One region of the Paenibacillus graminis genome, then DNA from elsewhere that is predicted to be linked to it. Evidence: predicted binding sites of a transcription regulator. Region 1 holds the regulator's gene; each other region holds the start of a gene.
What was found. Region 1 encodes Rex, which represses fermentation and respiration genes when NADH is low (regulators of the CRP and FNR family bind a similar motif). Its sites were predicted from a motif close to TTGTGAAATATTTCACAA; they were not measured.
Positions count from the first base shown of each region.

Region 2: a site for Rex is predicted at 3,639-3,656, ahead of PGRAT_RS01215 (phosphoketolase family protein). Genes of this name have one in related genera too.
Region 3: a site for Rex is predicted at 2,906-2,923, ahead of PGRAT_RS00830 (DUF1858 domain-containing protein). Genes of this name have one in related genera too.
Region 4: a site for Rex is predicted at 5,677-5,694, ahead of pflB (formate C-acetyltransferase). Genes of this name have one in related genera too.

Region 1 covers NZ_CP009287.1:4,597,055-4,605,165, forward strand. Annotated here, with positions in the region: gene PGRAT_RS19675 (AAA family ATPase) at 1-1,438, opposite strand, end outside; gene PGRAT_RS19680 (hypothetical protein) at 1,431-1,973, opposite strand; gene PGRAT_RS19685 (cell wall elongation regulator TseB-like domain-containing protein) at 2,742-3,260, opposite strand; gene PGRAT_RS19690 (amidohydrolase) at 3,304-4,605, opposite strand; gene PGRAT_RS19695 (redox-sensing transcriptional repressor Rex) at 4,592-5,245, opposite strand; gene dinG (ATP-dependent DNA helicase DinG) at 5,807-8,111, opposite strand, start outside.
Region 2 covers NZ_CP009287.1:257,281-265,391, reverse strand. Annotated here, with positions in the region: gene PGRAT_RS01220 (aldo/keto reductase) at 1-664, opposite strand, end outside; gene PGRAT_RS01215 (phosphoketolase family protein) at 1,140-3,524, opposite strand; gene PGRAT_RS01210 (hypothetical protein) at 3,875-4,720, shown strand; gene PGRAT_RS01205 (GntR family transcriptional regulator) at 4,792-5,514, opposite strand; gene PGRAT_RS01200 (ABC transporter substrate-binding protein) at 5,761-7,104, shown strand; gene PGRAT_RS01195 (sensor histidine kinase) at 7,430-8,111, shown strand, end outside.
Region 3 covers NZ_CP009287.1:162,466-170,576, reverse strand. Annotated here, with positions in the region: gene rapZ (RNase adapter RapZ) at 1-133, opposite strand, end outside; gene PGRAT_RS00840 (ROK family glucokinase) at 180-1,130, opposite strand; gene PGRAT_RS00835 (DUF438 domain-containing protein) at 1,324-2,583, opposite strand; gene PGRAT_RS00830 (DUF1858 domain-containing protein) at 2,597-2,824, opposite strand; gene thiC (phosphomethylpyrimidine synthase ThiC) at 3,054-4,748, opposite strand; TPP riboswitch at 4,870-4,975, opposite strand; gene trxB (thioredoxin-disulfide reductase) at 5,050-6,003, opposite strand; gene PGRAT_RS00815 (tetratricopeptide repeat protein) at 6,023-7,756, opposite strand; gene PGRAT_RS00810 (ribose-phosphate diphosphokinase) at 8,016-8,111, opposite strand, start outside.
Region 4 covers NZ_CP009287.1:4,865,714-4,873,824, reverse strand. Annotated here, with positions in the region: gene PGRAT_RS20980 (carbohydrate ABC transporter permease) at 1-52, shown strand, start outside; gene PGRAT_RS20975 (carbohydrate ABC transporter permease) at 54-926, shown strand; gene PGRAT_RS20970 (ABC transporter substrate-binding protein) at 1,060-2,523, shown strand; gene adhE (bifunctional acetaldehyde-CoA/alcohol dehydrogenase) at 2,900-5,521, shown strand; gene pflB (formate C-acetyltransferase) at 5,784-8,045, shown strand.

The DNA of each region.
Region 1 (8,111 bases):
CTTTCATTAAAATGTCAAGGGAGTAATCAAATACATTTCGCTGCTTGCCGAGAAGCTCATGCGTCCGTACCATTAACTCGTCCAAAATTTTACTGTTTTCCTTCATTAACTCTTCTGTGGTAACCATTTGCAGATTCGCGATACCCAGTGAGGTTAGCCCTGACTTCATCATTGTCTCCACGATATTGAGCGCCTGGTCAAAATCTCCGCGTGATCCTGTGCTTCGGCCACCATAGTACATTTCTTCCGCCACAGCGCCGCCAAGGGCAATCATAATCTGATTTTCCAGGTAATCCTTAGTGTACAGATACTGTTCGGTCTGCGGATTATGCCGCACGTAACCCAGGGCTTGTCCACGGGGTGTGAGCGTAACCTGGCTAACGCTTCCCGGACGCAGCAGCTCGGCCATAATGGCATGTCCCAGCTCGTGGATAGCTACCCGCTTCTTCTCTTCATGGTTGGTTTCCCGGTCCGTCTTCTCGCCCATCATGACCTTGTCGATCGCCATCGAGAGATGGCGCTGCTCCACTTGAGTCAGGTTCTCGCGCATCATGTAGATCGCCGCTTCGTTCATCACGCTCTCAAGCTGGGCACCGGAGAAGCCATAAGCCTCCTCCGCTATTTTGTCCAGGTCAACCTCCTCATGCAGCGGCTTGTTCTGGGCATGCAGATCGAGGATGGACTTGCGGCCCTTCTTGTCCGGCATGTCCACCTGGATATGACGGTCAAAGCGGCCGGGGCGCAGCAGCGCCGAATCCAGCATCTCCTTGCGGTTCGTTGCCGCAACCAGCAGGATGCGCGGCGTATCATTATTGTAAATTCCATCCATCTCCGTCAGCAGCTGATTGAGCGTCTGATCATATTCACGCTGCTGTCCGCCTTCGCGTTTGCCCCCGATGACGTCAATTTCATCGATAAAAATAATCGCGCTTTGTTTATTTTCCTTGAGGGCACGCGCACGCGCATCTTTGAACAGATCGCGCACACGTCCGGCGCCGACCCCCACATACATCTCAACGAACTCGCTGCCTGATGCGGCTACGAATACGGAGTTGGTATAATGCGCTGCCGCTTTGGCCATCAGGGTCTTCCCGGTTCCCGGAGGGCCTGTCAGCAGAATCCCCTTCAGCGGGCGGATGCCGAACTTGCTGATTTCTTCATGCCGGATCAGGAAATCCAACGCTTCGCGCAGCTCCTGCTTGGCATTATCCTGTCCTCCGATTTCTTCAAAAGTCAGCTTCGACGGGCCGTTCTTTTTACGTTTTTTGTCCCCTCCGGCATTTACGGTCAGCCCCCCGCGCAGATGGGCAATGAGCAGAAGTGCGCCGACCATGCCTGCCGCGATGATCACCGGGAAAATATTAATCCCGACAAAAGCCATAAATATCACCAGTACAGGAACAAATCCGATTAATACCTCTTTCCAGAACTTAGGCATTATTCCACACTCCCATCGTTGCCGCAGCGCGTGGCAAAATCATAAATTTGCTTTTCTTGCCGTCGCTCAGGCTCACATATACGTTATTGTCATCAATTTCGGTTGCTGCAGTTACACCGCTGTATTTGGAATTCTGAGTTTTCAGTTCATCCAGCTTCGCGGGAATTAATGTATATTTACGGCTCTCCATTGCTTCAGCAACCGAGAACATCGCTTGATCCCAATATTCATCCAGCAGCTCGCTGGAATGCTGCTCCACATCCAGTTTCAGTGTCCGGCCGTCAATCGCCGATCTGCCTTCGGTATTCACATACTGCACCAGTTCGCGCAATTTAGTGCCCGGCTGCAAATCCAGTTTCAAAGTGACCTCATTGCGTTTAATAGAGATATGGGAATCATTCACTCCCTCATATGCAGATACAATTTTTTGCAGCGGCTCCTGCACAGCGAACTCCCGATAGGAATACCAGCCGCCAAACAAAAGCGCAGCCGACAGCAGAGACGTTAGCAGTACTGGCATAAGACGTAGTTTCAAGAAACGTCCTCCTCTCAATGATAAAAAAGTGAAAACATAATAAATTTTAAAAAATAGCGGGTCTAGCGCTCTTCCGAGACTGGCATGCTCTTAAACATGCCTAAGTACAAATAGTAGTATATCACAGGTGTATATACGAATTCGAAGAAAAGTGTGAATATATTTAAAATTTTCAGTACTAATTTTTGGGCAAAATGACAGCCTGTTTCCCCTTATATCGACAGCAAAGACCGCAACGTTTAGGGCTGCGGTCTTTTTGGGATGCTTCGGATAAGCACAAATTTATCCAACAGACGCTGCTAGATCCGCCTCATATGTATATACCCGAAGATATATTCAAAATCTCTACTGACCATCCCTCCATTCATTACCTTCCCGATAAGCTGCCGTGTTCGCGTCATCCCAGTTCACCCCCACACCGCTTCCCCGCAGGTGCTAGTTGGAAAAAGAATAACTAATTCTCCTCAGCACCCTGTTCTCCGGTAAATTAAATGGAAAAAGGCACACTAATTCAGCTCATTTTGTTCTTCACAAAGGAATATACCCCATACAAGTATCCTTTTTCCACTTTACACTCAAGATTGTTGATTTTGGGGAGAAATAAGTTCCCTTTTGCCAACTAGCGCCCGCTCAATTGCTTCCTCCCCATGTCCGCTTCAAGCTGCTGATAAGCCCGGCACGTTCCTGCACTACCGTCAACCTTCAAGTTACAAAAAAAGCAGGCAGACAATAACTTGTCTACCCGCTGTATATTGGCTCATGCGCTTATTACTGGTTAGGCAAGCTATAGCCGTCGCCAATCGCACTTCCATCCGCAAAACGGTAAAACTTGTAATAATAGCGTCCCTCCAACTTGTAAAACAGCTGCCACGCATATTCTCCATTGTACACACCCGGCAGGAGCCGCTCAACGGTGCTTCCCGGTAAGTCTGAGGCAATGATGGAACGGATCTTCTGCTCTGACATCCCTTTGGAGACTTCTTCAGCGTACACATCATTGTTCCCTCCGGCAGGCTTGCCGTCACGCGTAAAGCGGACCCAGACCATAAGCTCCGTCCCGGCTGTGTTACGGCCTGTAAGAACCCAGTAAATCGAGTTTTCATCCCAGACAGACTTCTGGGCTCGGGTCACCTCTGTCAGTCCTGCCCGGGCTTCAGCAACCTTTGTGGCTGCGCTGCGTTCGCTCCACTGGTCTTTCATCACGTAAGCATAGAACTGGCTTAGTCCGAACAGAAGGAGAAGAACCAGGAGTATTCCCAGCAGAAGCCATTTTCTTCTTTTCTTCAAAGTACAGCTCCCTTTCTCAAAATGCTTCATCGATCATGCTCTTTTACCGCTTCAGCAGGCCCTCAAAAGTCTCCTGCGCCTTGCGCCGGATTTGTTCCTCATCCAGCGTCAGGCATTGCCCATGCTTCACAACCTGCTTGCCGTCCACCCAGACATGCGCTACATCCTTTGCGCTTGCCGAATATACGGCATGGGACAGGAGGTCCGTATGCGGCAGGAAATGCGGCTGGTCGATATCCAGCGCAATGAAATCCGCCTTCATTCCCGGAGCAAGCCGGCCGACCCGGTCCAGAAAAATCGACTGTGCGCCGTATTCGGTCGCCATCAGCAGCGCTTCCGGTGCCGGAACCGCCGTCGGATCTCCGCTCACGCCTTTGTGGATCAAGGCAGCTAGACGCATCTCCTCAAACATATCGAGATTATTGTTGCTCGCCGCGCCGTCGGTGCCAAGCGATACTGTGACTCCTGCACGCAGCAGCTCCGGTACCCGGGCTACTCCGCTTGCCAGCTTCAGATTGCTGCCTGGATTATGGGACACTCCTACATTGTAACGGGCAAGAATCTCAATCTCTTCATCGGTCAAATGAACACCATGTGCAACTAGGGACGGGCGGGTGAACATTCCCAGCTTTTCCAGATGGGCTACCGGACGCAGGCCGTAATCCTCGGCATTCTGCTCGACTTCACGCCGGGTTTCCGACATGTGCGTATGCATCGGCAGATCCAAATCATGGGCGGCTTGAACAAACTTCACAAAAAACTCCGGCGGACAGGTGTACGGGGCATGGGGTGAAATCATCGTTGTGATTCTTCCGTCCGCTTTCCCGTGCCAGTTCCGCGCAAAAGCAACCGCTTCGGCCAATTTATGGTTCTGCACGTCCTCCGGACAGAGGCCAATAACCCCGCGCATCAGCACGGCACGGATGCCGGACAGCTCGGTAACCTCGGCAACACGGTCCATGTGGTCATACATATCCAGGAAGGTGGTGGTGCCGCCTTTCAGCATTTCCAGTACAGACAAGGAAGTCCCCCAATAGACATCGTCTCCGGTGAATTTTTCTTCCATCGGCCACATTTTTTCCTGCAGCCAGTTCTGAAGCACCATGTCATCCCCGTAGCCGCGCAACAGGGACATTGCTGTATGGCCATGGGTATTGACCAGACCCGGCATGAACAGCAGACGGCTGCCGTCAATGGTCTGGGTACCTTCTTCAATGACAGGTTCAATTTCTCCTATGTATGTGATGAGATCATTTTCTATGGTCATATAACCGCTTAACACCGGCTGCTCCGTACCCGGTACCAGAAACCGCCCATTTACAATTACAGTTTTATTGCTGCTCATCTTCCGTTTCGTCCTTTCCATCATGCAAGTAATAGGCCAGACTCTGCAAATCAGTGGTAAAATCAGCGGCGTGAATCCGGATGTTGGCAGGCGTCTTCAAAATCACCGGTGCGAAATTGAGGATCGCCTCAATACCTGAATCCACCAGAATATCTGCAACGGTTTGCGCTTCACTGTCCGGTACAGTAATAATACCGATGCGAATGCCCTGCTCGCGGATTGTGCTCCCCAGCTCTTCCATAGGCTGGACAGTCAGTGAGTTGATTTTCTGCCCGATCTTGGGCGGATAGGAATCAAAGACTGCGGTGATTTTCATCATGTCCTTTAAGTAGGCATTGTAATTGGATAATGCGTGTCCAAGATTACCTGCACCCACCAGAGCCACATTGATCTGCTGGTCAAGCTTTAGGATATGGCGGATTTTCTCAATCAGATATGATACATCATAGCCGATGCCTTTTCGGCCGAAATCGCCGAAATAGGCCAGATCCTTGCGGATTTGCGCCGGATTCAGATCCAGCTTCTGCCCCAGCTCCTGTGAAGATACGGTGGAGATTTCACGCTTCTGAAGATCATTCAGAAAACGCAGGTACACAGGCAGTCTGCGCACCACAGCCTCCGATATTTTGTCCGATTTCATATTTTCTCCTCCTAAAAGTTTTGTTAGCGTATGCTTCTTAGATCAGCTTCGTACAAAACTCACTCCGAAAGCATCATCTTAAGTTTTGTTAGCGTATACTTCCTGAAATACTTCGTACAAAACTCACTTCGAAAGCATCATCTTAAGTTTGTTAGCGCTCCAAAATTATAGTCCATCCCCCGGCGCCCTTTCGTTAGCAGAACGCCTGAGGACCGAACTATAGGTGATAACCAAAGACATATTCGCCTTCAGCACTCCAACAACGTCATTTCTGCCGTTGTTTCTGAACTCACCAGCCTTCAACGCATCAACAGCAGCATTTCTGCTGTTATTTCCGGGCATTACGAGCCTTCTACACTCCAATAACGGCATTTCTGCTGTTGTTTCTAGAGAAACCAGCCTCCGCTTCCTCAACAACGGCATTTCTGCCGTTGTTTCTGGATAAACCAGCCCCGGCTTTTCAAAAGCTAAATTTTATTTATCTCTACTTAACAAAATTTCTGATCCGCAACAGAAAATAATCATAATTTCTAATAATAAAAATTAGAATGTATAGCAGAATCAGGACACACTGCCGTCTTCAAGCCATTCGGCGATACGCGGGACCATCTGATCGGTGAGCATATGCTCCATTTTGGGTCCAGGAAGCGAGTACAGGAAGTACTTTCCATAATAAGATTCGATAACCCTGGTATCATATACAATGACAATCCCCCGGTCCTGTGCAGTGCGAACCAGCCTGCCGAAGCCCTGTTTGAACCGGATGACCGCCTGGGGTACCGACAGCTTCATAAAAGGGTTCTTTTTCTGTGCCTGCAGCAGTTCAGCCTTCGCCTCCGCAAGCGGATGGTTCGGCGGTTGAAACGGCAGCCTGACAATAGCCAGACAGGTCAGCGCCTCACCGGGAATATCTACCCCTTCCCAGAAACTGCTTGTCCCCAGCAGCACGGAAGCGGCACTATCCTGAAAACGCCGGATCAGCTTACTGCGGCTTCCGCCCTCTACGCCCTGCCCCAGAACAGTGATGTCCTGTGAGGCAAGCGCCTCCTTCAGAGGATCATAAACCTGGCGCAGCATTTTATAAGATGTGAACAGCACCAGCATTCGGCCCTGTGTCGCCACTGCAGCCTCCGCCAGTGAATGCACGAGCTTATCGACAAACCTGGCATCCCCCACACTGCCTTTGACACTGGGGAAATCGCGCGGGATAACCAGAAGTGCCTGTTCACGATACTTAAACGGCGACGGCAGCAGCGCTGTCATCAGACGCCCCTGTTCTGCGGACTCGCCCAATCCAAGATTGTCAATCATGAATTGAAAGGACTTATCCACGGACAGTGTGGCTGAGGTCAGGACAATGCTTTTCTTTTTATCGAAAAACAGCTCCTTGAGTTGGGAACTGACATCCACCGGAACAGCATACAGCTGCAGTGATTTCCCCCGGTAATTGCCGCTGCCCTCCATCCAGTAGACGATATTCTCGTCGTTCAGGTTCATGAAAAACCGCACCTGCTCGCGGATGGAGGCCAAGTCCTTGAACAGCCCGCCGATATCCGTCACCAGACTGTCCGAGGAAGACTGGCTCTCCGATTCGCGCATTTCGCTAAGCATCTTGTCACCTTTGCGGATAATTTCGCTCAGGCTCAGGTTCAGGGTGTTCTCCAGCGCAGCTATTTCTTCCCAGCCCTTTGGCTGAACACCCGGCAGAAGTCGCGTAACCAGCTGTCCCGCTTCTCCTGCTGCGGCATCGCTGCGCTCGGGCAGCAATGCAAACAGTTTGTCGCTTAGCGCGTCCCAAGATTCCTTTACCGTAAGCAGTTCCGGGTAGATTCTATCGATCACCCCGCTCCATTCAGCCGCCTGCTCGCTGCCTGAAGACTGCAGAGTCTGGCGCAGAACGGGCAGCTGTCCGCTCTTGCTGTCCTTATAGAGGCGTGTAAGCGTATGGGCAACCGTGAAGTATTTCATCTGCATGCCCAGATGCTTCCCGGCAATGTCCTCCAGATGATGCGCTTCATCAATAATAAGGTGCTCATACGCCGGTAGCAGCTGATGGCCGGCCTTGACGTCTGCGAACAGCTTGGAGTGGTTGGTCACTACGACATCAGCGATTCCGGCTTCGTGCTTGGCCCGGTGGTAATAACATTTGCGGAACCAGGGGCAGGAGCGTCCCAGACAAGAATCCGTGTCACTGGCCACAGTCTCCCAGAAATCACCGCCGCGGCCGTTCAGATTCAGCTCCTCATCATCACCTGACTGGGTCTGTGTCAGCCATACAATCATCTGCGCTGCAGTAAGCGCTTCTTCCCGGGGACTCGCGAAGTCCTTTTTATTTATTTTATGTTCAAACTTGCGCAGACACAAATAGTGTCCTCTCCCCTTGAAGACCGCAGCTTTAAACGGAAATGGCACGACATTTGTCAAAAGGGGGATGTCGCGCTCACGCAGCTGGTCCTGAAGGTTGATGGTATGTGTGCTCACCATGACCTTCTGTCCCGAGCGCACACTGTGGTAGATGGCCGGAAGCAGATAACCCAGGGATTTGCCGGTACCCGTACCCGCCTCGATTAACAGATGCTTGTCACTTTCAAGTGCCGTCATCACCTCATGGATCATAATTTCCTGGGCTTCACGGCTTTCGTATTGGGGCAGGGCCTCCTTAAGACGCTGGGTCACCTCTTCCATATATTCCTTAAAGGTAATATTCTGCAGAGGATTGCCGGTTCCTTCCTCTCTGGGAGGCATCAGCTCGGTCCAGTCTCCTGCAGCCAGCGCCAGCTGGCGGTAAAAGGTCAGCTCACCCTCAGGCTGGAAAGTCTCCATTTCCCGCTCATGCAGCAGCCCGTCGAAATACCAGGCCAGGTCA
Region 2 (8,111 bases), 2.8 Mb from region 1:
AACGCAGTATCACCTGGGTAGGCGTTTTGCCATGAGCTGCCGCAATGCTTCCAATCGCTTCATTCTTCAGCATATCATGGCCACGGCCCAGCGGGCTCCACGACTCGGTGACAATGCCGTGTTCAGCATCTTTGGCACGCTGATGCTCCTGACTGAACCAAGGATGCAGCTCCACCTGATTGATGCTTGGGGCGATACCCGTCTCCTTAATTAAACGTTCGTTGTGCTCCGGCAGGAAATTGCAGACTCCGATGGAACGGATATAGCCACGCTTTTTCGCCTCGATCATCGCTTGCCAGGCTTCCACATACTTATCCACCTTGGGATTGGGCCAATGGATCAGATAAAGATCGTAGTAATCCAGACCGCCTCTATATAATGATTCCTCAATCGTTTCAAGCGCTTCCCGGTAAGCGTGATGACGCCCCGGCAGCTTCGAGCAGATCAGCAGTTCTTCCCTTGGCACCGGGCTCTGACGGACCGCTTGTCCCACAGCTCCTTCATTCTCATAGTTGAACGCCGAATCAATCAGACGATAGCCGGCATCAATCGCGCCTGTCAGCACCTTTACCCCCTCTGCCCCCTTAATCCAGGCAGTTCCGAAGCCAATCGCCGGGACCTTCAAGCCATCGTTCAATACCTTTTCCGAAATACCTTTATTCATTCTGAGAACCTCCTTCACCCGTTTCACATTAAAATAGCACTTCTTCACACAGTAAGCAAAAGCCCCAGGTCGCAGGAGTAAACTCCACCCGGCATATACCCTCCGTAATCGGAAGAACAAAACGGCTACACCGTTCCTGACTGGAAAGATTTCAGTTTAGCGTTGCCTGGAGAATCTTTTTTGAATTCTTCGACAATTCCAAGTGGAAAAAGGTTAACTAATTTGCCGGAGTATCCTGTTCTCCGTAGGTTAAGTGGAAAAAGGCACACTAATTCAGCTCATTTTGCTCCTGACGGAGCCATATGGCCCAATTAAGTTTCCTTTTTCCACCTAATTCCCAAAAATTATAGATTTGTGGGAGAAATAAGTTCCTTTTTTCCAACTAGCACTGCTCACCTGCTAAAAAATAAAAAAGGATGCCCCGGCAGCCATTTTCATGACGTTCAGGACACCCCTATAATTGATTTTTATACCTTTAGTTCAAAGCCTTCCACACCCAGTTCTCTACCTCCGGCAGGTCGATGCCTTCTTCACGGATGTATTGGTTGTGCTTCTTCACCATAGCATCCATTTCGTCCGCGATAGCTTGATATTTACCGGCATCAGGCAAGCTCAGTACAGCCTCCTTCGCCAGGTCGAAGCGGTCCATCTGATTCAGTACACGCATATCGAATGGTGTGGTAATATCGCCGTTCTCACGGTACCCGTGCACATGCAGGTTATGGTTGTGGCGGTCGAAGAACAGATCCTTGATCAGCCCTTCATAGCCATGGAATGCGAAAATGACCGGTTTATCCTTTGTGAAAAATTGATCAAACTCAGCGTCAGATAAACCGCGCGGGTCCAGCTTCTGGCTTCTCAGCTTCAACAGATCAACCACGTTGATGTAGCGGATTTTCAGGCCGGGCAGCTTTTCATGCAGGATGGAAATCGCAGCCAAGCTCTCCATGGTAGGCTCAGTACCGGACGAAGCAATAACCACATCAGGCTCTCCACCCTTGTCGGTGCTTGCCCAGTCAATGATTTTCAGTCCTTTGTCCACCAGCTCTTGTGCTTCGTCAGCCGAGAACCATTGCGGACGGGGATGTTTGGACGACACAATCAGGTTGATCTTCTGACGGTCATTCAGAACCGTGTCGAAGACAGCCAGCAGGGTATTGGCATCCGCCGGCAAATATTCACGGATAAATTCCGGTTTCTTGTCTGCCAAGTGGCCGAGCAAGCCCGGGTCCTGGTGAGTGTAACCATTATGGTCCTGCTGGAACACTGTCGATGTTGCGATGACATTCAGGGACGGAATATCCGCACGCCAGCTTTGGTCTGTCGCTTTGCGCAGCCATTTGAAGTGCTGGGTAATCATCGAGTCCACTACACGCAGGAACGCTTCATAGCTTGCGAAGAAGCCGTGGCGGCCTGTTAATACGTAACCTTCCAGGAAGCCCTCTGCCTGATGCTCGGATAACTGCGAATCGATAACCCGTCCATAAGGTGCGAGGAATTCATCGTGCGGTTCCTTGATTTCATCCATCCATTGGCGTTTGGTTACTTCAAACACAGGACCCAGGCGGTTCGACATCGTTTCATCCGGTCCAAAAATTCTGAAGTTGCGGTTCTCTTCGTTGAGCGTTACAACCTCTTTCAGGTATTTGCCCAGTACCGCCATATCTTGGGCAATGACTTGCCCGGGAACGGAGTTATCGAGCGTATAGTTGCGGAAATTTGGCTTGTGCAGGTCTTTAATCAGGTTGCCGGCGTTAGTCACAGGGTTCATTCCCATACGTCTGTCGCCAGTAGGCAGGATTTCGGCAAGCTCTGCATTCAAACGGCCATTCTCATCGAATAATTCTTCAGGTCTGTAGCTGTTCAGCCAATCGAGCAGCGCAGGTGCATGCTTCATGTTCTTTTGATCCACTGGAATAGGAACCTGGTGGGCACGGAAAGAACCTTCGTTCGGCACTTTATCCCATTCTTTTGGACCGGTCCAGCCTTTAGGTGTACGGAAGACAAGCATTGGCCATAATGGACGGGCAGTGTCATTGTTTTCACGCGCATTCTTCTGGATTGCTGCAATTCTCTCGATGATGGTATCCAGAACCTTCGCCATTTCCGGGTGCATCAGATCAGGATTTTCACCTTCCACAAAGAACGGTTCCCAGCCCATGCCTGTGAAATATGCGGTTAACTCCTCTTTTGACATCCGGGACAGAATCGTCGGGTTGCTGATCTTGAAGCCGTTCAAATGCAGAATCGGCAGCACTGCGCCATCTGTAACCGGATTGATGAACCGGTTGGAGAGCCAGGAAGCTGCCAGCGGCCCGGTTTCAGCTTCCCCGTCACCCACTACCACTGCAGAGATCAGATCCGGGTTATCCAGAATCGCACCTACGCTGTGGGATAGGGAGTAGCCGAGTTCTCCGCCTTCATGAATCGACCCTGGAGTTTCCGGAGCCGCATGTGATGCCACACCGCCAGGGAAGGAGAATTGCTTGAACAATTTTTTGAGGCCAGGGATATCCTGCGTGATTTCCGGGTAGATTTCGGTGTAGCTTCCATCCAGATAGGAGTTGGATACCATAACCTGGCCGCCATGGCCCGGACCTTCAACATAGAACATATCCAGATCATATTTGCAAATCACGCGGTTCAGATGGGCATAAATAAAGTTCTGGCCGGGAATGGTTCCCCAGTGTCCAATAGGCTTAACCTTGACATCTGCATCCTTCAAAGGTTCTCTTAACAACGGGTTATCCTTCAAATACAGCTGTCCTACCGATATGTAGTTAGTTGCACGCCAGTAAGCGTCGAGTTTGGCTAAGTACGTTTTTGATGAATAATCCACAGGCAGAGTTGACAATCCCATTTCAATCCACTCCTAATCCATTTTTCTTTATCCTGAACCTAATTACTTTCACAAGTACATCATACCTCTGCGTTTATAAAATTCAATCATTTTAACAATTGATACGGTCCAATTTTGTGAAATTTTGAACATAGTATGAAAATCAGAGCAATACTTTGTAAAATAGATTTTATTTTATGCAAAATGTAATTATATTCAATTCAATATTTAGAAAAAAAGGCCTTAAGTTCACTAGATGATCTGGACAACCTCATTCCAAATACGGTATTATTCTGGTGGAATTTATCCGCAAATATGGAAAGAAAACAACCCGCTTTTACACTGCGATCAAGAAGGAGAACAAAATAACAGTGAGAACATCATTTATGCCCTCCCGCTTCCGCAATCCGGTAATACTTACAATCATAGGACTCCTCACTATCGCTGCAATCGGCATGATTATTTGGATTGGACTCGGCTTATTCTTTGCCAAAAGCGGACATTTTTATCAAAAGGGTATCATCCGGGCCTTAAATTCAACGTATCAATCTAAATTTGTAATCGTGTCTAAAGAGGGACTGAATAATGATGGGTATCAGGTGTTAAAAGCGTCACCGGCGAATGACCGCAGCCTGGTATTTACGGTAAGCCGGGCCAACGGCCACGTTGATGGCGGCCTTCCGCTTTGGAGACAGCTCAGCGACAATTATGAGGAAACCGCACAAATAAAGTATTACCCTCTCCTGGTAAAAAAACATTTTGGAATCGGCTTACAGGATATTCCTGTTTCGGTTTATCGGGGGACGGATTCATCCCGTGAGATATCCGATGAAAATTTCATCGTGGTGACCCGGGGGAATCTGGACGACATCGCCTCCAGAGCCAAAGCATTCTTCAGTGAAGCGGAAAGCCATCGTCTAAAAAAACTGTTTTTCCGCTTCGAGGATGACATGAGCTTTTCCTCCGAAGATGCAGGCACAGAGCCTCAGCGGTTCGAAATGCCGGGCTTTGAGTTCAAAGTAGGAGAGCACTGGAAAAAAGGGTTCCGGGCTTTGAGTGAAATGGAATTCAAACAGAAGATGGTAAGCCAGATTGGAGGGGGGATTGCCAAACGGGTATCCTACGCTTTTGATGCGGAATATCCGGGTACGGGCGGGGGCTTCTCTATCAAGTTTAAGGAGAATGACCTGAACAACTTTGAAGCCAAAAAACAGTGAATCCGCGCTAAATCGAAGCTATAGTTAACGAGCCGACCTAAAAAGGACCGGGAAATTTCCCGGTCCTTTCGTTATTGAACTGATACAAACGTGTTGAACTTCAAATATTTATAGTGGAACCGCATATGCGAAAATTCGAAGGGCGTGCCATTGTCCAGGAAGAATATTCCCTCCATAATCCCCACAGGTTCATTTGCCTGCAGATGGAGCAGCTCCTGATCATGGGTCCCGGACGGTTCGGCAAAAATAGATAAAAAGGATTTGGTCACCGCCAGATTCCGCGACTCCTCCAAATAATGAAAGATCGAACCTTCGATAATCGTCTGGTCCAGATTTTGGACAATTTTGATGGGAATGTAGCCTGTTTCAATCATAAACGGCTCGTCATCGAACAGGCGCAGGCGGATAATTTTGTATACAAAATCATGGGGCTGCAGGAACAAATCCCGCTGCAGCTCTTCCGTAGGCCGAATGACTTCGAAATCCAGCACTTTAACCTTAGGCTTTTTGCCGTGCATCTGAAAGTTGTCCGTAACCCCCAGATTGGAGCCCTCGTAGTTAAAGATCGATTCATTTTTTATGTATAACGGGTTGATAAAGGTGCCTGAACCCCGTTTTTTAAAAATAATTCCCGAATTCTCCATCTTCATCAGCGCACGTTTGACCGAACTGCGGCTCACCTGGTATGTGTCGCTAAGGCTGCGCTCATCCGGCAACCTCATATCGGCAAACTGTCCCGCAAAGATCTTCATTTTGAGGTCATCAATAATTTGCTTGTAGACAAATTGGCTCATGGGGTACTCCTTTTTCAAATCTATACAGAACTTAACGATCAAGATTAAATATATCATAATTAGGACAGGGTTCATACCGGACCGCTAAAATAGAACGTTTTCATACAAAGGCGGCTCGTATAAGCCTCTTTATTGTAAAGTTATGTTCCATATACTCTGTTATTTTGTTACTTCTGGCGGTTTTCTTGATCTGCTATTCTTGATTTGTAAGCGATCTTACAAAGTTCATAAGGGAGGTTGTCGCTTTTGAAAAAGAAATCATGGCTTGCGGGGATCACATCACTCGTTCTTCTCACAGGGCTGCTGGCAGGATGTTCCGGCAACGGTAACGGAAATAGCAACTCATCTGCTTCCAATAATGAAAGCGCTGGCAAAAATGCTTCCGGATCATCCAAGGGTACGGTTACGCTGAAAATGTGGGGCGGCGTACCGCCGGAATCAGGTCCGCAAGAGGTGATCGACAATTGGAATAAGGCGCATCCCGAGATTCAGGTGGAATACGTCCGCTTCGTCAATGATGATGACGGAAATCTCAAGCTCGACACGGCCATGATTACCGGGCAGGATGTAGATTTATACGTGAACTATACGGTCTCCCATGCGGCCAAACGGGTAGAATCCAATCTGGCGCTCGACCTCAGCAAATTCACGGATTACAATATTGATGAAAAAATGGGCAGTGACGCGGAAGGCTGGAAGATAGACGGTAAATATTACGGTGTTCCCACGACAAAAAGCGCGTTCTTCATTGCTCTGAACAAAGATGCCCTTGACGCTGCGGGCCTGCCGGTCCCGAAGGACTGGACCTGGGATGAGCTGCGTGAATACGCGAAAAAGCTGAAGGTAGGCGACAAATACGGATTCATTCAGAATATGGAACCGTTCGTGGACCCTATTGATTCTGTGCTGTCGCAGGAGGGCTACACCAAAGCCGACGGCACTTCAAATCTGAATCATCCGCTCGTCCGGGAATGGTTGGAAACGCTGAATGGAATGATGCAGGAGGATAAGACCACCCCGCCGCTGGGAGAACAATTGACTTCCAAAATGCCCGTTGAACAGGTATTCCTGAGCGGTGAAGTGCCTATGCTTAACATCGGGGCCTGGCTGCTGCGCAGCTCGAACAATTTCACAGATTTCCCGCGCGATTTCAAGATTGCCTTTGCCCAGGTTCCCCGGCTTGCAGACAGTGCAGACCAATATGTGACCCGCGGAGGGCTGGGAGATTACATCTCCATTAACGCCAATTCCAAAAAACAAGAGGCAGCCTGGGAATTCCTGAAATGGTACTCTGACGGGGGGATGGCCCCAATGGCTGCAGGGGGAAGACTCCCGGCCTCTAAGGATGCGAACCAGGACGATGCCCTGAACAGCCTCCTCGGTGATAAACGCGATACCTATGACCTGGATTCACTCATGTATGTCATGTTCGACGACAAGACGCCAACTTATGTGCGCAGTCTGCCGCAGGAAGTCATGGATCTGCGTTCCCAAGAGTATGAGAAATACTTCCTTGGTTCACAGTCGCTGGATCAGACCCTTGATGCCATGGCGGCCCGGCATGATAGTTATTTGAAGCAAAACAAATAAAAGAGTCATCCCCGGGCTGCTGATGCAGCGCCACTTAGCTCTCACTATAGTTGATTTTCCGGAAAAATAAGTTCCCTTTTTTCAACTAGCGCTTGCCCGACTGCTTCTTCGCAAGCGCTAGTGAAAAGGGATTTTTAGTCCGACTGATTCCCTCTCCGCTATTTTTGATGTACAATGCCACCCGAATAGAACAAATCTTTGCATTATTCCGCCTCAAAACCCCCTTCCTGAAACAAAACCATACAATTTTAAATATTGCGCTTGCAGCTTTTTTAATATGCTATAATTTAAGCAACACCCACAACGTATTGGAGGTCGCATCCGTGTGTCAAAACTAATGCGTTTACTGGTTCCCCAAAAGCTGAAATACCGCTTGTTCGCAGCCTTTGTTTTTTTGATCCTGCTGCCCTTCTGTGCCCTGAATTTATACAACTATCAGCGCATTGAAAGCCTGGTTCAGAAAAAAATCAGCCAGCAGAGCCACTATCAGCTGGAGCAGATGTACCGGACACTGGAGGATCAGATCAGCATCGCTTTCAAAACCTTAATCTTCCTCAAGCAGGATGAGACGGTAAGATCCGTATTGACCCATCCCGAGCAGCAAAGCGGGCTTGAAAACAAAAGGCGGATCGAGAACATTTTCAAAAATCTGAATAACAGCTTCTTTCTCTATAATCCTTCGGTTTATTTTATGATTCTCGATTTATATGAAAGCGCATACACTTCTTACCCGCCAAGAGATTCTCTGATTTACAAGGATTTGCGCAGCAATCCCGGGTTTGACCGGAAACTTATGAATCCCAGCTCGTACCATTGGGTTCCCAATGACAACAACTATGTGCTGAGGGATGTGTCGACCAGTGCCTACCTGCTGTCCTTGTACGCTTATCTGGAGAATACGCAGAACAAGCCTTACGGCATGGCCCGGATCAGTATTGACTATTCCTATTGGCTGCAGTCCATTCACAAGCAATCCGATCTTCAGCAGCAGTACTTTTTAATCACGC
Region 3 (8,111 bases), 2.7 Mb from region 1:
GCGGCAAATTATCCACACAGAAGAATCCGAGGTCTTCCAGGCTCTGCACAGCAATTGTCTTACCTGCACCTGACATGCCCGTAATAATAATCAGGGTGGCTCCACCGGGCGGTGATTGTTCCAATTCGGTCATCGAAGCGCCCCCTCCCTATCCATAGTATATGAATAATTTCCGCTGCTTAAGAACGCAGCAAAAGACCTGCGGCACCAATAATACCCGCATCATTTCCCAGCTCGGCAGGAACGATGGTCACACCGGTCTGCAATGGGGCCGGAGCCAGCTTGGCGAACACGCGGCGGACCTCGTCAAAGAGAATGTCTCCGGCTTTGGAGACACCGCCGCCAATGATAAACACTTCCGGATTCAGCACCGCTGCAACAGCAGCCATGGATTTACCCAAATAGAAGGCAGCACGGTTTACAATCCGCAGAGCCACTTCGTCCCCGGCCTTGGCCGCATCAAATACCTCTTTGGCTGCGATCTTCTCTACCATGGACAATGATGTGCGGTCGCCGCGGCTTACAGCATCATTAGCCATGCGGATAATACCCGTAGCAGAGGAAACCGTTTCCAAACAGCCCATATTGCCGCAGCCGCATTGAATTGCCTCCAGGTCAGGCACTACAGAAATATGCCCAAGCTCGCCGGCAAGTCCTGCAAACCCTTGATACACCTTGCCGTTAATAATGATTCCGCCGCCGACACCGGTGCCCAGCGTGTAGCATACACAGTTCTCCACACCGCGTCCTGCGCCGCTCCAAGCCTCGCCCAGCGCAGCCACATTGGCGTCATTGTCTATTTTGACTGGCTTGTTCAGACGACCTTCCAGAATGGAACGGATCGGCACATCTCTAAAACCTATGTTAGGCGCAAGGATGATAATTCCTTCACGAATATTCGTAAACCCGGCCAGGCCCGCTCCTACACCGGCAAGCTGATCCCAAGAGTACGGGGAGTCCTCCACAATCTGACGCACATACTTTTCGATATTATCGATGACGGCATCGACGCCATCCGCAGTCCCCGTAGGCCCCTCATAGGTATGCAGCAGGTTCCCCTCGGCATTGCAGATTCCAACCTTAATCGTGGTTCCACCTAAGTCAACGCCAACGTAGATACTTTCAGACATGTAACAAGCCACCTTTTTCTATGCTAAAATAGTTAATCCCACGTACCCACTATAATAGAAGGTATCCCTGCGGTCAAGGAAAGGCGGCACACCCGGCCATATAAGGCAGCTGGTATTTTTTCATGCAAAAAGAAACGGCTGGGCCGTCCTCCCAAGAGGCGGCTTCCGTTTCTCCAGACGTTTAAATTATGCGCTATTCCGACAAAATCCGTTTTTGCCCCTCCAATGCGCGGATCGGTGCGATATTCTGGGTGAATTCAAGGGTGCCCATGTATTGTCCCGCTTCATCGCGGACAGCGAAATAACGGATGTAGATAAATTTATCTTTGATGGCAATCCAGAAGTCCTCAGCATCCTTGCGGCCTGCCTTGAAATCCGCCAATAGCTTCTCTACTACATGTACGCTTTGCGGCGGGTGGCAGTTCTGCACTGTGCGTCCAATGACCGCCTTGGTGCGGGCAAAAATACGCTCTTTGCCATGTGAGAAGTAGCGGACTACGTCATTTTCGTCAATAAACGTCAGGTCGACCGGCAAATGGTTCAGCACCGTTTCCAGCTGATGCAGTGACAACAGGCCCGTTTCGAAGCGGATAAAGCCTTGAGGAGCCACTCCTCCCTCTTGCGCTGGCGCTGCGGCACCCTCAGGCTCTGAAACACGCTCAGGAATCCATTCCCGCTCTGGTGCAGCCAGGCAGAAGCCGATTTCCTCGCTTTCCCGGGCGATTTTGACCCATTCATCCTCAGTCAGCTTATCGAGTGCCATCGGCAGCAGAATATTCTCTTCTTTAAAGATCATTTCATTAACTTCCTGAATAATGTCCGCCAGCAGACTGCTAAGTTCCCCGGCTTCCCCATTGTATGCACTGAGTGCGGCCTTAGCCTGCTTGATCATACTGCGGATACCGTCATCCACCCCCCACATCACCTTGGTAGGTCCATAGATGCCGTATTTCTCAAGGTAGGGAAACAGCAGATTCTCTTTGCGGCTGTAATGCTTGTCGAGATCGAGCAGCAGGCTCAGATCCTCCAACAGCTTGAACCTCATCTCTTCCGTGCCGCTTCTTAGAAATTTATCGGTGTGGAGCTGCAGGCGGAAATTGACAAGACGTTCAATCTCACGGTTCTCCAGCTTGAAGGTGTGCACGGGATGTCCCGGCTGTTCCTCCGGTTTATTGGAACGGTGAATCTCCTGGATCGACCCTTTGAAGATGGCCGTGTGCACAGAGCACAGTCGCTGCACCTCCTCTACAGGAATCCCCTCTTCTGTCATCAATGAATGCTCCATGGCCGAAATTTCTGCTACCGTAACATCGCCTACCGCTTCTGCAAAACGTGCTTTGACTTCCTCCACGCTTTTTCCGGCATGCAGCTCCTTGATGATTTCCCTAAGCATGGCTTGGCGGCGTGTCTGCTCGGGAACATCCACTTCCCGGTTGTTAATCAGTTCGCTCATTGTACTCTCTCCTCTATTGAATAATCTCGAAGCCATGGCGCTCAAAAGCTTGCCGGACGGTTTCGCGATCCATTTTTTTCACTGTGATTCCTTTGGACAGGGTCATGAACCTGCCTGCCGTCTGCAGCATGCCTGGCTTGGCGATATCGCGGAACCCCAGCTCCACCATAATATCTACGACCTCCGGATAACGGCTGACCAGCTCGAATATGGACTCATCCATGTTAAGGCTTTTGCTCATTGCGCTCTCCTCCTGCAGCTTAACCTCCGGCTAATTGATAACCTTTCTCAACACCAGCTTAGCATAGGGTACAGGGCCGGATTGTGATTGCAATCACAAAATCACAAACTTAATTAAGCTGACAACCAATTGGTTTAACCATGTGGATACGGAATGAAACGTATATAGAAAAAAGCTGCCTCCTCCGCATTTCATAGCGTCGGAAACAGCCTCTCGGAAAGGTTGCAGGTTATAGCATTCTGCTCAATCTGGACGAATTGCGGATATCGTGCGAGATCCGCATGCTGCAGAATTTGGGGCCGCACATCGAGCAGAAATGCGCTGTTTTGGCGCCTTCCGCTGGAAGCGTCTCATCATGGTACTCCAGCGCGCGTTCCGGGTCCAGCGACAAGTGGAACTGGTCACGCCACCGGAACTCGAACCGCGCCTTGGATAGTGCGTTGTCCCGGTCCTGCGCGCCCGGATGCCCCTTGGCCAAGTCAGCGGCATGTGCAGCAATTTTGTAAGTAATCACACCTTCACGCACATCATTCTTGTTCGGCAGGCCCAAATGCTCCTTCGGGGTAACGTAACAGAGCATCGCTGTCCCGAACCAGCCGATCATTGCTGCACCAATTGCTGATGTAATATGGTCATAGCCGGGAGCAATATCCGTGGTCAGCGGACCGAGTGTGTAAAAAGGGGCCTCCTGGCAAAGCTCCAGCTGCTTATCCATATTCTCCTTAATCTTGTGCATCGGCACATGACCCGGACCTTCCACCATCACTTGGACATCATGCTTCCAGGCCAAAGCAGTCAACTCACCAAGTGTTTCTAGCTCAGCAAATTGAGCCTCGTCATTGGCATCGGCGATGGAGCCGGGGCGTAGCCCGTCTCCCAGGGAAAAGGCGACATCATAGGTTTTCATAATCTCGCAAATATCCTCAAAATGCGTATATAAAAAGTTCTCCTGATCATGGGCAAGGCACCAGGCCGCCATAATGGAACCGCCCCGTGAGACAATTCCGGTCATTCTGCCAGCGGTAAGCGGAATGTAACGCTTCAGCACACCGGCATGAATGGTGAAGTAGTCTACACCTTGCTCCGCCTGTTCAATGAGCGTATCGCGGTACAGCTCCCAGGTCAAATCCTCAGCTATTCCTTTGACCTTTTCCAGCGCCTGATAGATGGGCACTGTGCCGATTGGAACCGGCGAGTTGCGGATAATCCATTCGCGGGTGGCATGGATTTTTGCCCCGGTGGAAAGGTCCATAATCGTATCGGCCCCCCAGCGCGTTGCCCACCTCATCTTCTCCACTTCTTCTTCGATCGATGAAGACACAGCGGAATTCCCAATGTTCGCATTGATCTTAACCAGAAAATTCCGCCCGATGATCATCGGCTCACTCTCGGGATGGTTGAGATTCGACGGGATAATGGCCCGGCCTGCCGCGACCTCATCCCTTACGAATTCAGGCCGGGTGTTCTCACGAATGGCGATATACTCCATCTCCGGTGTGATAATCCCCTGCCGCGCATAGTGCAGCTGGGTGACATTGCGGCCCTCACGCGCTCTTAACGGGCACCGGTGCAAGCCGGAAAAGCCTCCTTCCAGCGATCCGTCCGCTGTCCTTCCGTTATCTCCGGGCTGCACAGCTCTCCCGGCGTATTCTTCCGAATCTCCGCGTTCCGCAATCCAGCACAATCGGTGCGGCGGAAGACCCTTGCGGATATCGGTCTCTTGTCCGGCGTCCGTATAAATCCCGCTGGTATCATAGACACGCAGCGGCGCATTGTCCGCTTCTCCCGCCACGCCTTCAGTCCGGCTGAGACAGATTTCACGCATCGGAACCTGAATGTCCGGGCGTGAGCCCTCTACATACACCTTGCGGCTCGCGGGGAATCCGGAAAGATTAACCTCTTCCTTTTTTACTGAATCTGACATTCTTATCTCCTCCTCTGTGCTCTATGAGCAATTTGCAGATAAGATAATCACGCAGCAATTCAAAAAGCCGCTCCACCTGGAGCGGCTTTATTCAGGAACAGCCAAAGAAGGCTGCGCTAAAAAAGGTCCGACTCCACTTTCCTACGCTGGTATGATCCAGATCAGGTTCAAGGGTCCGGGAATCACTTATCCCGTCTCAGCCTATTCAGGCTCCCCTAGTGGGTATCTTATCTAATTAAATACAATTTACATGGAGTGGTATTTTGTGTCAATAAAAAATTTTGCTGATTGAGCGCCTCCGTTACTTATCCAGCGTTTCGCTCCAGTCATGCACCATCGAGCCCTCCAGATATTTCTCGGCATCCATGGCGGCCATGCAGCCGGTCCCGGCAGCTGAGATCGCCTGGCGGTAACGGGTATCCTGCACGTCCCCGCAAGCAAACACGCCCGGAATGTTGGTTTCGGTTGTGCCCGGATTAACCACGATATAGCCGTTGGCATCGGTAGTGATCTGGCCGCCCAGGAAGGCCGTGTTGGGTGTGTGGCCGATAGCGATAAATACGCCGTCCGCTTCCACAAGCTCTTCAGCACCCGTCTCATTGTTGCGGACCTTCAGTCCCTTCACCCCGGTATCCCCGATGGCGACTTCAAGCGGCGTGCGGTTCAGTGCCCAGGCCACCTTGCTGTTCTCCCGCGCGCGGTCCTGCATGATCTTCGAAGCGCGCAGCTCCGGACGGCGGTGGACCAGGGTCACGCTGGAAGCGAACCGCGTCAGGAAGCTCGCTTCCTCCATTGCGGAGTCGCCGCCGCCAACCACTACAATCTTTTTGCCGCGGAAGAAGAACCCGTCGCAGGTTGCACAGGTGCTGACCCCGCGCCCGACATTATCCTGCTCTCCCGGGATGCCCAGGTACCTCGCCGAAGCCCCGGTCGAAATAATTACCGACTCTGCTTCCAGCACACCCAAGCCATCCACGGTTATCTTAAATGGGCGCTGCGAGAAGTCCACAGCCTCCACCCAGCCATTCTTAAATTGAGCCCCAAAGCGCTCTGCCTGCTTGCGCATGTTATCCATCAGATCTGGACCCAGGATGCCATCAGGAAAACCGGGGAAGTTCTCTACCTCTGTCGTTGTAGTCAATTGTCCTCCCGGCTGCAAGCCTTCAATGACGAGGGGGCTGAGATTGGCACGCGCCAGGTAAATCGCAGCAGTCAGTCCTGCCGGGCCTGTTCCGATTACAATTGTTTTGTACATGAGTATATCCTCCTTAGGGTCAGATATTTTCCGTAAAAGGCGGCAAAATGTCCGCTGCCGCCCCGTCCTGCGGGAACCCGCATACTTGATGAATACGCCGCGCGTACCGGCTTACCATAGAGACCGAAACGCCGTAGCGCTGGGCAGCCTCACGATAGGTAAGCGGATGGCCATGCAGCTTGGCGGTCAAATATTCCAGAGCCGCACACCAGCCCGCAGTATGCCTAAACAAGGGAACATCCGGGTAGAGACGGCTTATAAACTGCTTCCAGAGGAGCTCAGCATCCTTCTTCAGAACGGCATCATACCGCCGGTCCATCACGGCAGCCGTATGATCAATAACCCGCTGCCAGTCCTCTTTCCATTCCGGTGGCCCTTTATGGATTGGCACGACCGGCTCTTGTACCGCCCTCTGGATTGTGTTCTCCTCCGGTGCGCCACCGATCAGGCGCTGCAGCCCGAGAAGTGCAGTCTCCTGCAGCGGCTCCTGCTCAGAAATCCCCTTCAGCACCTCGGACATTTCATCGTCCCCGATCCAGCGGAGCGCCTCTGTCACCTGAAGCTTCGTACTTGAATCACCGTAGCGCAGTGCCCAAAAGAACGAAGCGCGCAGCAGCGGATTATTCCGCACCTCCTCAGAGAAGCTGCCCATGTTGTTCTTCCACTGCTTGAGCTGCTCCTGGAAAGGCAGCTGATAATTATAGCTTACCGGAGGCAGCGGACGGCCTTCAGCCTGTGCCAGCTGAAGCTGGGACAGGAAAAACTTCGGTACTGCGGATTCCGGGTCCAGCTTCGCGGCCAGCTGCCAGCAGCGTACCGCCTCGCTCTCAAGTCCGCTGTTGCTTGCCGCAGCCGCACAGTAATGGTACAAGCTGGCATCGCCGCCAACCTCCTCGTCCTTCAGCAGGCGGCGGAAGTGCCCGTAGGCTGTTCTGTGCTTCCCCAGAATCCCCATCGTCGTAGCCATTTTGAATACATGCTCCTGGTGAAAAGGCACTGTGGCTTCCAGCATGCGCACCAGCCCCTCCAGCTGCTCCCGATCGCCGGCATACTGCAAGAAAATAGCCATGTTGCACAATGCATGCAGGTTCCCCGGGTCCTGCGCGAGCACTTCGCCAAGGCATTCCTTGGCTTTGGCAAAGCGGCCCATGTAGAAATAGGCAAGAGCCAGATTGTTATGCGCCGCCAGGAAATCGGGGATGTTCTGTACAATTTCTTCAAGCAGTGCGACCGCTTGCGGAAACTTTCCTTCCTCGAGCAGGCTGCGGGCTCTGTCATGCTCCACTACACCCTCCCGGCTGCGGATCCGGACCAGCGGAGCCGGACGGTTCAGCTCATATTGCAGCAGCTCCATCAGTTCTTCGGACTCGGCCATGAACTCTCCGCTCGCATCCTCCTGAAGATAGGTAACCAGACTGCGCTCGGCCTCTTCAAAGCTTTCCATATTTGCATAGTTATTAGCCATATAGAAGTGGCATTCCGTCATAGAGGGATCAATTTCCTCCAGAACATGGGTTAGGATGTCGTTGGACGCCTCATATTTCCCCATCTCGGATAATATACCCGCCATATTGCAATGATTCACCGGGTTCTCCGGTTCATATTCAACAGCTTTGCGAAAATTCTTCAATGCCTTATCATATTGAAAGCGGTCGAGTGACCGTACGGCTCTTTCAAAGAAAAAATTGGCATCCAGAGTAACGGGAATCACATTACCATTCTCCACGTCATTCTCTGAAGTTCTCTCAATCATGGAAGCAAGGCACCTCCCTTTGTAAGCTTCCTTATCCTCACGAAAAATAGGAGAGCGGCGGTAATCCCTGCGCTGGCTCCCATTTAAGTGCCGCCGTTACCATTTATGGTCCCGACTGTCTTCACACAGTATACCACATGTGACAGGGGGATTCTCAAGCTTAGAAGGGAGTCTCCAGAAGGTAAAAGCTTGAAAAATCCATCTTTGCACCCCGGCATGATTGATTCACCAGCCCGCTTTCCATAAAAAAAGACGCAGGCTAAATTCCCGCATCTCTGAACAGCTTGTCAATGGAACCGCCTTCGATAATAATACGTGTGGCTTCAGCCAGCATAGGTGCTACGGAGAGCACAGT
Region 4 (8,111 bases), 270 kb from region 1:
CCTCGGCGGTTTGGGCATTGTGCAGTTCAAGCTGAACAAGGAGGACAACTAACATGAAGAGCGCAGACCGGGGCATCCTCTCTGAACATGATCTGAAAAAAACAAGCAATAAAATCGTCTACGGGATTATGGTGTTCTTCATCCTGGTCATGGTCTTCACCATGCTCTATCCCATCCTCATGACGATGTTCAACGGCCTCAAATCCAACACGGAGGTCAATTCCTTTCCGCCGCATTTTTTTCCGCAGGAGTGGCATTTCGGCAATTTGAAGGATGCGCTGAATTATATCGATCTGCTGATGTTCCTCAGGAACACTCTGTACATTTTCGTAGGAAATATGGTTGTGACCCTTATTGTACTTGGCCTTGCTTCCTTCAGTATTTCCCGGATGAATGTGCCTTACCGCAAGGTGTTTTATTTCTTCTTCCTGATGACTCTATTTATCCCGGCGACCAGCTATATGATTCCGAACTTCGTCAATCTGAAGGAGCTTGGGCTGCTGAACCAGTATGCGGCGTTCTGGCTGCCGGCGGGAGCGAATACGTTTTACTTCCTGCTCCTGAAGAACTTTTTTGACGGAATCCATCCGGAGATATTTGAAGCCGCGCGCATTGACGGGGCCTCGGAGCCGCGCAGCTTTTTCTCGATTGCTGTGCCGCTGTCCATTCCCATTTTTGCCACACTGGCGATCTTTATTTTCTCAACCGCCTGGAATAACTGGTTCTGGCCGTCCCTTGTCATGCACAGTGAGGATAAGTACACTCTCGCCACAGCGATTTATAAATATGTAATCGCCGTAAAGGCGCTCAACACCAATATCAAGTTTGCCATCCTCTTTCTGGTCTCTCTGCCGCCGATCCTGGTCTTCCTGCTGTTCCAGAAATTTATTATGCGCGGCGTGGCTTTGTCGGCAGTGAAGGGGTAGTACGGGGGTGTGCGTTCGGCTGATTAGATCGTAAACCTGCACATGAAAGGAATATAAATACACCTCGTGCGGTCACGGGTTCTCTCTTAAGATGAATCTGTAAGCTAACTATGAATGGAAAAGGGGAGTTTCAATGCGTAAATTTTCCAGCGTCCTAGCCTGTCTCCTAGTGACGGGATCGTTGTTATCCGCCTGCAGCGGCAACAATAACAACAATAGCGCCAAGGGAACAAATGGGGGAGAAGCATCACCGGCTGCCACGGACAAAGCCGCAGACAACAGTGCAGCCGCCAATGCGCCGGCAGATGATATTACTCAGCGTAAGATCACCATTAAGATCCACTATCCTACACCGGACCTGACGGAAGTGCGGGCCCAGGAGGATGACAAAATCAAGCGGTTCCAGGCGGAATACCCGAATGTAGAGATCGTCAAAGATGACTGGCAGTACAACGTTAGTGAAATCGGCGTGAAAATGGCTGCCAATGAAGCCCCGACCTTCTTCAATACGTATGCCACGGAAGCGAAATTTCTCGTCGAAAAAGGCTGGGTGGCGGATATTACCGATCTGTGGAACAAATATGAGTACAAGGACCAGATCAATCCCGTCCTGCAAAACCAGTTCATCATTGACGGCAAGGTGTATGGGATCACCCAAAAAGGCTATGTAACCACTACGATGATTAATAAAAAGATGCTGGATGACAAAGGTGTGGCAGTTCCGGCCATGGATTGGACCTGGGAGGATATGCTGAACACGGCCAAAGGAGCGGCCGACGCCAAAAAAGGCATCTCCGGTATTGCGCCAATGGGTAAGGGCAATGAAGCCGGCTGGAACTGGACCAACTTCCTGTTCGAAGCCGGGGGTGAGATTCAGAAGATTGACGGCGGCAAAGTGGTGGCAGCCTTCAATACCGATGCGGGTGTGAAGGCACTGGATTTCTATAAGAAGCTGAGATGGGAAGCCAATGCTATTCCTCAGGACTGGGCACTGGGCTGGGGCGATGCTGTAGGCGCATTCCAGCAAGGACGCACGGCGATGGTGATGGCCGGTTCCGACGGTGTGATCGAGCAAGCCCTGAATCAGGGCGGTTTGAAGCCGGAGGATGTGCTCACTTATCCAATGCCTGCTGCGGAAAAGGGCGGCAAGCATACGGGTGTACTCGGCGGCGACTATCTGGTCATCAATCCGAACGCCACCCCGGATGAGCAGGAGATGGCTTTCCGCTATATCACTTTTGATTACTTCTCTGACAAAGGCCTGGAAGCACTGGATGCTATTCTGCAGCAGCGTAAAGCGGACGGCAAATACTTCATCCCGCCGCTTCTGGACTACTATGCCGCTGATTCTGATTTTGGCAAGAAAACCAAAGCTATCTATGATAAGTATGACATAGTCTACCAGTACAATCCGGATATTATGGCTCTGCTGGATGGCAAGCCTGAGGCACAATACAATACACAGGATTACTATGCAACGATGTCCAATGTGATTCAGGAGCTTTTCTCCAAAAAAGGCACGGACTCCAAAACCCAGCTTGACGCCGCAGCAAAGACCGTACAGGAAAAGTTCTTTGATACGATTAAGGTAGAGTAGTGCGGAGAATAGAGTAGTCCGTGAAGACAAGTAAATGGTTGAGAGGGTAGAAGGCCGGGAGGTTTCCCGGTCTTTTCCATATTTAGATAGCGATTTGGTAACGTCGCAGCTGGATATGTTTTCAAGATGAAGAGGCTATTTAAAAGCGAAGTTTGTCAAGTGAAAAAATTCACGTTCGAAAAAAAGACAAAAATATCGATAAATAAATACACAAAATGGAATAAAACCCTGATTAAGAGCGAATGAAAGCGCTTTGAAAACAAATCAAAAAAAACTTTATACTTTGTGAAAGATTTCACTATACAACCCCGATGCGATGTGATAAGATAAATGTGTAGAGAAAAACAACCTAAAAATTGACAGGAGGACGAGGGAGATGGCAGTTAAGAACGAAGTCGCCGCCCAAGTGAAACAAACCACTGCTGAAGAGTATATTCAGACTTTGGTGGATAAAGCAAAGAAAGCTCAAGAAGCTTACATGCAGCTGGATCAAGAGCAGGTTAACACAATCGTTCATGCAATGGCTCTGGCAGGACTCGACAAGCACATGTACCTGGCAAAGCTCGCCGTAGAAGAAACAGGCCGCGGCGTTTATGAAGACAAAATTACGAAGAACATCTTCGCAACAGAATATATCTGGCACGGCATTAAGTATGACAAGACAGTAGGCGTAGTAGAAGACAATCAATATGATAGTTTCCAAAAGATCGCCGAACCGGTCGGGATCGTTATGGGTATCACACCGGTAACCAACCCAACATCCACCACGATGTTTAAGGCGCTGATCGCCGCTAAGACACGTAATCCTATTATATTCGGCTTCCATCCATCTGCGCAAGAATGTAGTGCCGCAGCAGCTAAGATTCTGCATGATGCAGCTGTAAAAGCTGGCGCTCCTGAGAACTGCATCCAGTGGATCGAGTTGCCTACGATGGACAAAACAAACGCACTTATGAACAATCCGGACGTTGCGCTGATCCTGGCAACAGGCGGTTCGGCAATGGTTAAGGCAGCTTACAGCTGCGGCAAACCGGCTCTTGGCGTAGGCCCTGGTAACGTGCCTGCCTTCATTGAAAAGAGCGCCGATATCGATCAGGCAGTAACAGATCTCATCCTTTCCAAAACATTCGACAATGGTATGATCTGCGCTTCTGAACAAGCGGTTATCATTGAAGAAGCCATCTTCGACCAAGTGAAGAAGAAAATGATCGCCAACGGCTGCTACTTTGTAAATAAAGAAGAAGCTGCCAAGCTGACAAGCGGCGCTATGAACGTGGAAAAATGCGCAGTAAACCCTGCAATCGTAGGCCAATCCGCTGTGAAAATCGCTGAAATGTGCGGAATTCAGGTTCCTGCCGGCACTAAGATTCTGGTAGCAGAGCTTGAAGGCGTAGGCACCAAATATCCGCTGTCCGCTGAAAAATTGAGCCCGGTTCTTGCTTGCTACAAGGTTAAAAATGCTGACCAGGGTATCGAACGCGCAGCACAAATTGTTGAATTTGGCGGTATGGGCCACAGCTCGGCCATCCACTCCAATAACGAAGAAGTGATCATGAAGTTCTCGAACCGTCTGCAGACCGGACGTATTCTCGTCAACTCGCCTTCCACACATGGCGCAATCGGCGATATCTACAATACGAATATCCCTTCACTTACTCTGGGCTGCGGATCATACGGCCGCAACTCTGTATCGCAGAACGTAACTGCCATCAATCTGATCAACGTGAAAAGGGTGAACCGTCGTACCGTGAATATGCAATGGTTTAAAGTACCTGACAAGATTTACTTCGAAAAAGGAGCCACTCAGTACCTGGCCAAAATGCCTGACATCACACGCGTTGCTATTATCACTGACCCTATGATGGTTAAACTGGGTTATGTAGAAAGAGTTGAGCACTACCTGCGTCAACGCCAGACTCCAGTAGCGATCGAAGTGTTCTCGGAAGTTGAACCGGATCCATCGACTACAACTGTAGAAAAAGGTACTGCTATGATGAACAGATTCCAGCCGGACTGCATCATCGCACTCGGCGGCGGTTCCCCAATGGATGCTGCCAAAGGCATGTGGCTGTTCTACGAACATCCGGACGCTGACTTTAACGGTCTGAAACAGAAGTTCATGGATATCCGCAAACGCGTATACAAATTCCCTAAGCTTGGAAACAAAGCGAAATTCGTAGCGATTCCAACGACTTCGGGTACAGGTTCTGAAGTAACATCTTTCGCGGTTATTACTGACAAAACTACTGCCAACAATACGAAATACCCATTGGCTGACTACGAGCTGACTCCAGACGTAGCGATCATCGATCCTGAGTTTGTATACAGCTTGCCAAAAACAGCTGTTGCCGATACAGGTATGGACGTTCTGACACATGCCATCGAAGCTTACGTTTCGGTTATGGCAAGCGACTATACGGACGGTCTGGCTATCAAAGCTATCCAACTGGTATTCCAATACCTTGAAAAATCGGCACTGCAAGGCGACAAGCTTGCCCGCGAAAAAATGCACAACGCATCTACGCTGGCTGGTATGGCTTTTGCCAATGCATTCCTGGGCATTAACCACAGCTTGGCGCACAAATGGGGCGGACAGTACCACACTGCCCATGGCCGCACCAATGCCATTCTGATGCCGCATGTTATCCGCTACAACGCCAAGAAACCTACGAAGTTCGCTTCGTTCCCTAAATATTCGCACTTTGTAGCTGACGAACGTTATGCCGAAATCGCCCGCATTCTGGGATTGCCTGCCCGTACCACTGAAGAAGGCGTAACAAGCTTGATCAACGCTATCCGCGACATGAACAAGAAACTCGGTATCGAAGAGTCGTTCCAGGCGCTTGGTTTCGATCCTAAGGATTTCGAATCCCGCGTAGATTATCTGGCTGACCGTGCATTTGAAGACCAATGTACAACTGCCAACCCTAAACTCCCGCTGGTTTCTGAACTTGCTGATGTATATCGTAATGCTTTCTACGGCAGATTCGACAACTAATTAACGGTTGTATGGCAAAAAATAAGGTTAAAGGTTAATATGGAACTGGATGGAAGTGACAAATATCACCGAAATAGTGATATTTGTCACAGTCCTTTTTCAGAAAATAAACTAAAATGTTTATATAAACAACGGTCCCGGTTATGGAGATGTAATTGTGAATTTTATAACAATCAGATCTTTTGGGGATCACGAGACACGGGATTAACCTTCAAGCCCGCGATCTCTACAAATATATTAAATATAAATGGAGGGATTTAGCATGTCGGTGATTGAAAAAGATGTACAAGAAGTTAAGGCTGGATGGCGCGGTTTTGTAAAAGGAAAATGGTCCAGAAAAGTAAATGTGAATGATTTTATTGAAAAGAACATCAAACCTTATCTTGGCAAGGAAGACTTCCTTGCAGGTCCTACTAACAACACTACTGAACTTTGGAAGATTATTTCCGAAATGACCAAGCAAGAAATTGCTAATGGCGGCGTACTGGATGTGGATGTTAACACCGTATCCACTATTGTATCTCACCAGCCTGGCTACATTGACAAAGACAAGGAACAAATTGTCGGCGTTCAGACTGATGCGCCTTTCAAACGTTCCATTCAACCGTTTGGCGGAATCAAGATGATGATCGATGCCACCAAGGCTTATGGCTTCGAACTTCCGCAAGGCATTGTTGACATGTTCACGAACATCCGCAAAACGCATAACCAAGGCGTATTTGATGCATATACTTCCGAAATGAGAGCTGTTCGTAAAGCCGGTATCATCACAGGTCTTCCTGATGCTTACGGCCGCGGCCGCATCATCGGTGACTACCGTCGTGTAGCTCTTTACGGCGTTGACTTCCTGATCAAAGAAAAGAAACAAGATCTTGCGAATCTTGAAGTGGATTCCATGTCCGATAGCGTTATCCGTCTTCGTGAAGAACTTTCCGAACAGATTCGTGCACTCGGCGAACTGAAACAAATGGCTCAAATGCATGGAATGGACATCTCCAAACCTGCAAACAATGCCAAAGAAGCTTTCCAGTGGGTATACTTCGGTTACCTCGCAGCTATTAAAGAACAGAACGGTGCGGCTATGTCCCTTGGACGCGTATCCTCTTTCCTTGATATCTATGTAGAACGTGACCTTGCAGAAGGCACTTTGACTGAAGAACAAGCACAAGAACTGGCTGACCACTTCATCATGAAACTGCGTATCGTGAAGTTCCTGCGTACTCCTGACTATAACGAATTGTTCAGTGGAGACCCTACATGGGTTACTGAATCCATCGGCGGTATGTCTGTAGACGGAACAACACGCGTTACCAAGAACAGCTTCCGTTTCCTCCACACCCTGTACAATCTGGGACCAGCTCCAGAGCCAAACCTTACTGTACTGTGGTCGGAAAAATTGCCTGAAGGCTTCAAGAAATTCTGTGCGAAGGTTTCCATCGAAACCAGCTCGATTCAATATGAGAATGACGATTTGATGCGTCCGATCTACGGAGACGACTATGGTATTGCTTGCTGCGTATCCGCAATGCGCATCGGTAAACAAATGCAGTTCTTCGGAGCCCGCGCTAACCTGGCCAAAGCTCTGCTGTATGCAATCAACGGCGGTGTGGATGAAAAATCCGGCGTGCAGGTAGGTCCTGAGTATCCGGCCATCACTTCCGAATATCTTGACTATGATGAAGTAATGAAACGCTTCAAACCGATGATGGAGTGGCTGGCTAAGACTTACATGAACACGCTGAATGTTATCCACTACATGCACGATAAATATTCTTACGAACGTATCGAAATGGCTCTGCATGACCGCGATATTCTGCGGACTATGGCTTGCGGTATTGCAGGTCTGTCTGTAGCAGCTGACTCCCTGAGCGCCATCAAACACGCTAAGGTAAAAGTAATCCGTAACGAACAAGGTATCGCGGTAGACTTCGAAACTGAAGGCGAATTCCCTTGCTATGGTAACAATGACGATGCCGTCGACAGCATCGCAGTAGAACTGGTTGAATCCTTCATGACGATGATCCGCAAACACCACGCTTACCGTGATGCGCTGCCGACTCAATCGATCCTGACGATTACTTCCAACGTAGTATATGGCAAGAAAACTGGTACTACTCCTGACGGACGTAAAAAAGGCGAACCTTTCGCTCCAGGTGCGAACCCTATGCACGGACGCGACAAGAAGGGTGCTTTGGCTTCCCTGAGCTCCGTTGCCAAACTGCCGTACGAAGATAGCTTGGATGGTATCTCCAACACCTTCTCTATTGTGCCAAAAGCACTGGGTAAGGAAGAAGAAGGACGTAAATCCAACCTGGTATCGATGCTTGATGGATACTTCGCAAGCAAAGGTCACCACCTGAATGTTAACGTATTTGCCCGCGAACAATTGCTGGATGCTATGGAACACCCAGAGAACTACCCACAATTGACCATTCGCGTTTCCGGCTATGCTGTTAACTTCATCAAGCTGACTCGTGAACAACAAATGGATGTTATCAACCGTACATTCCACGGTGCAATGTAATACACAAGCAGTAGCTTGGGTTCTAGGTATACAGTGAAATAGCTGCAAGGTGATACCGCTCTTGAC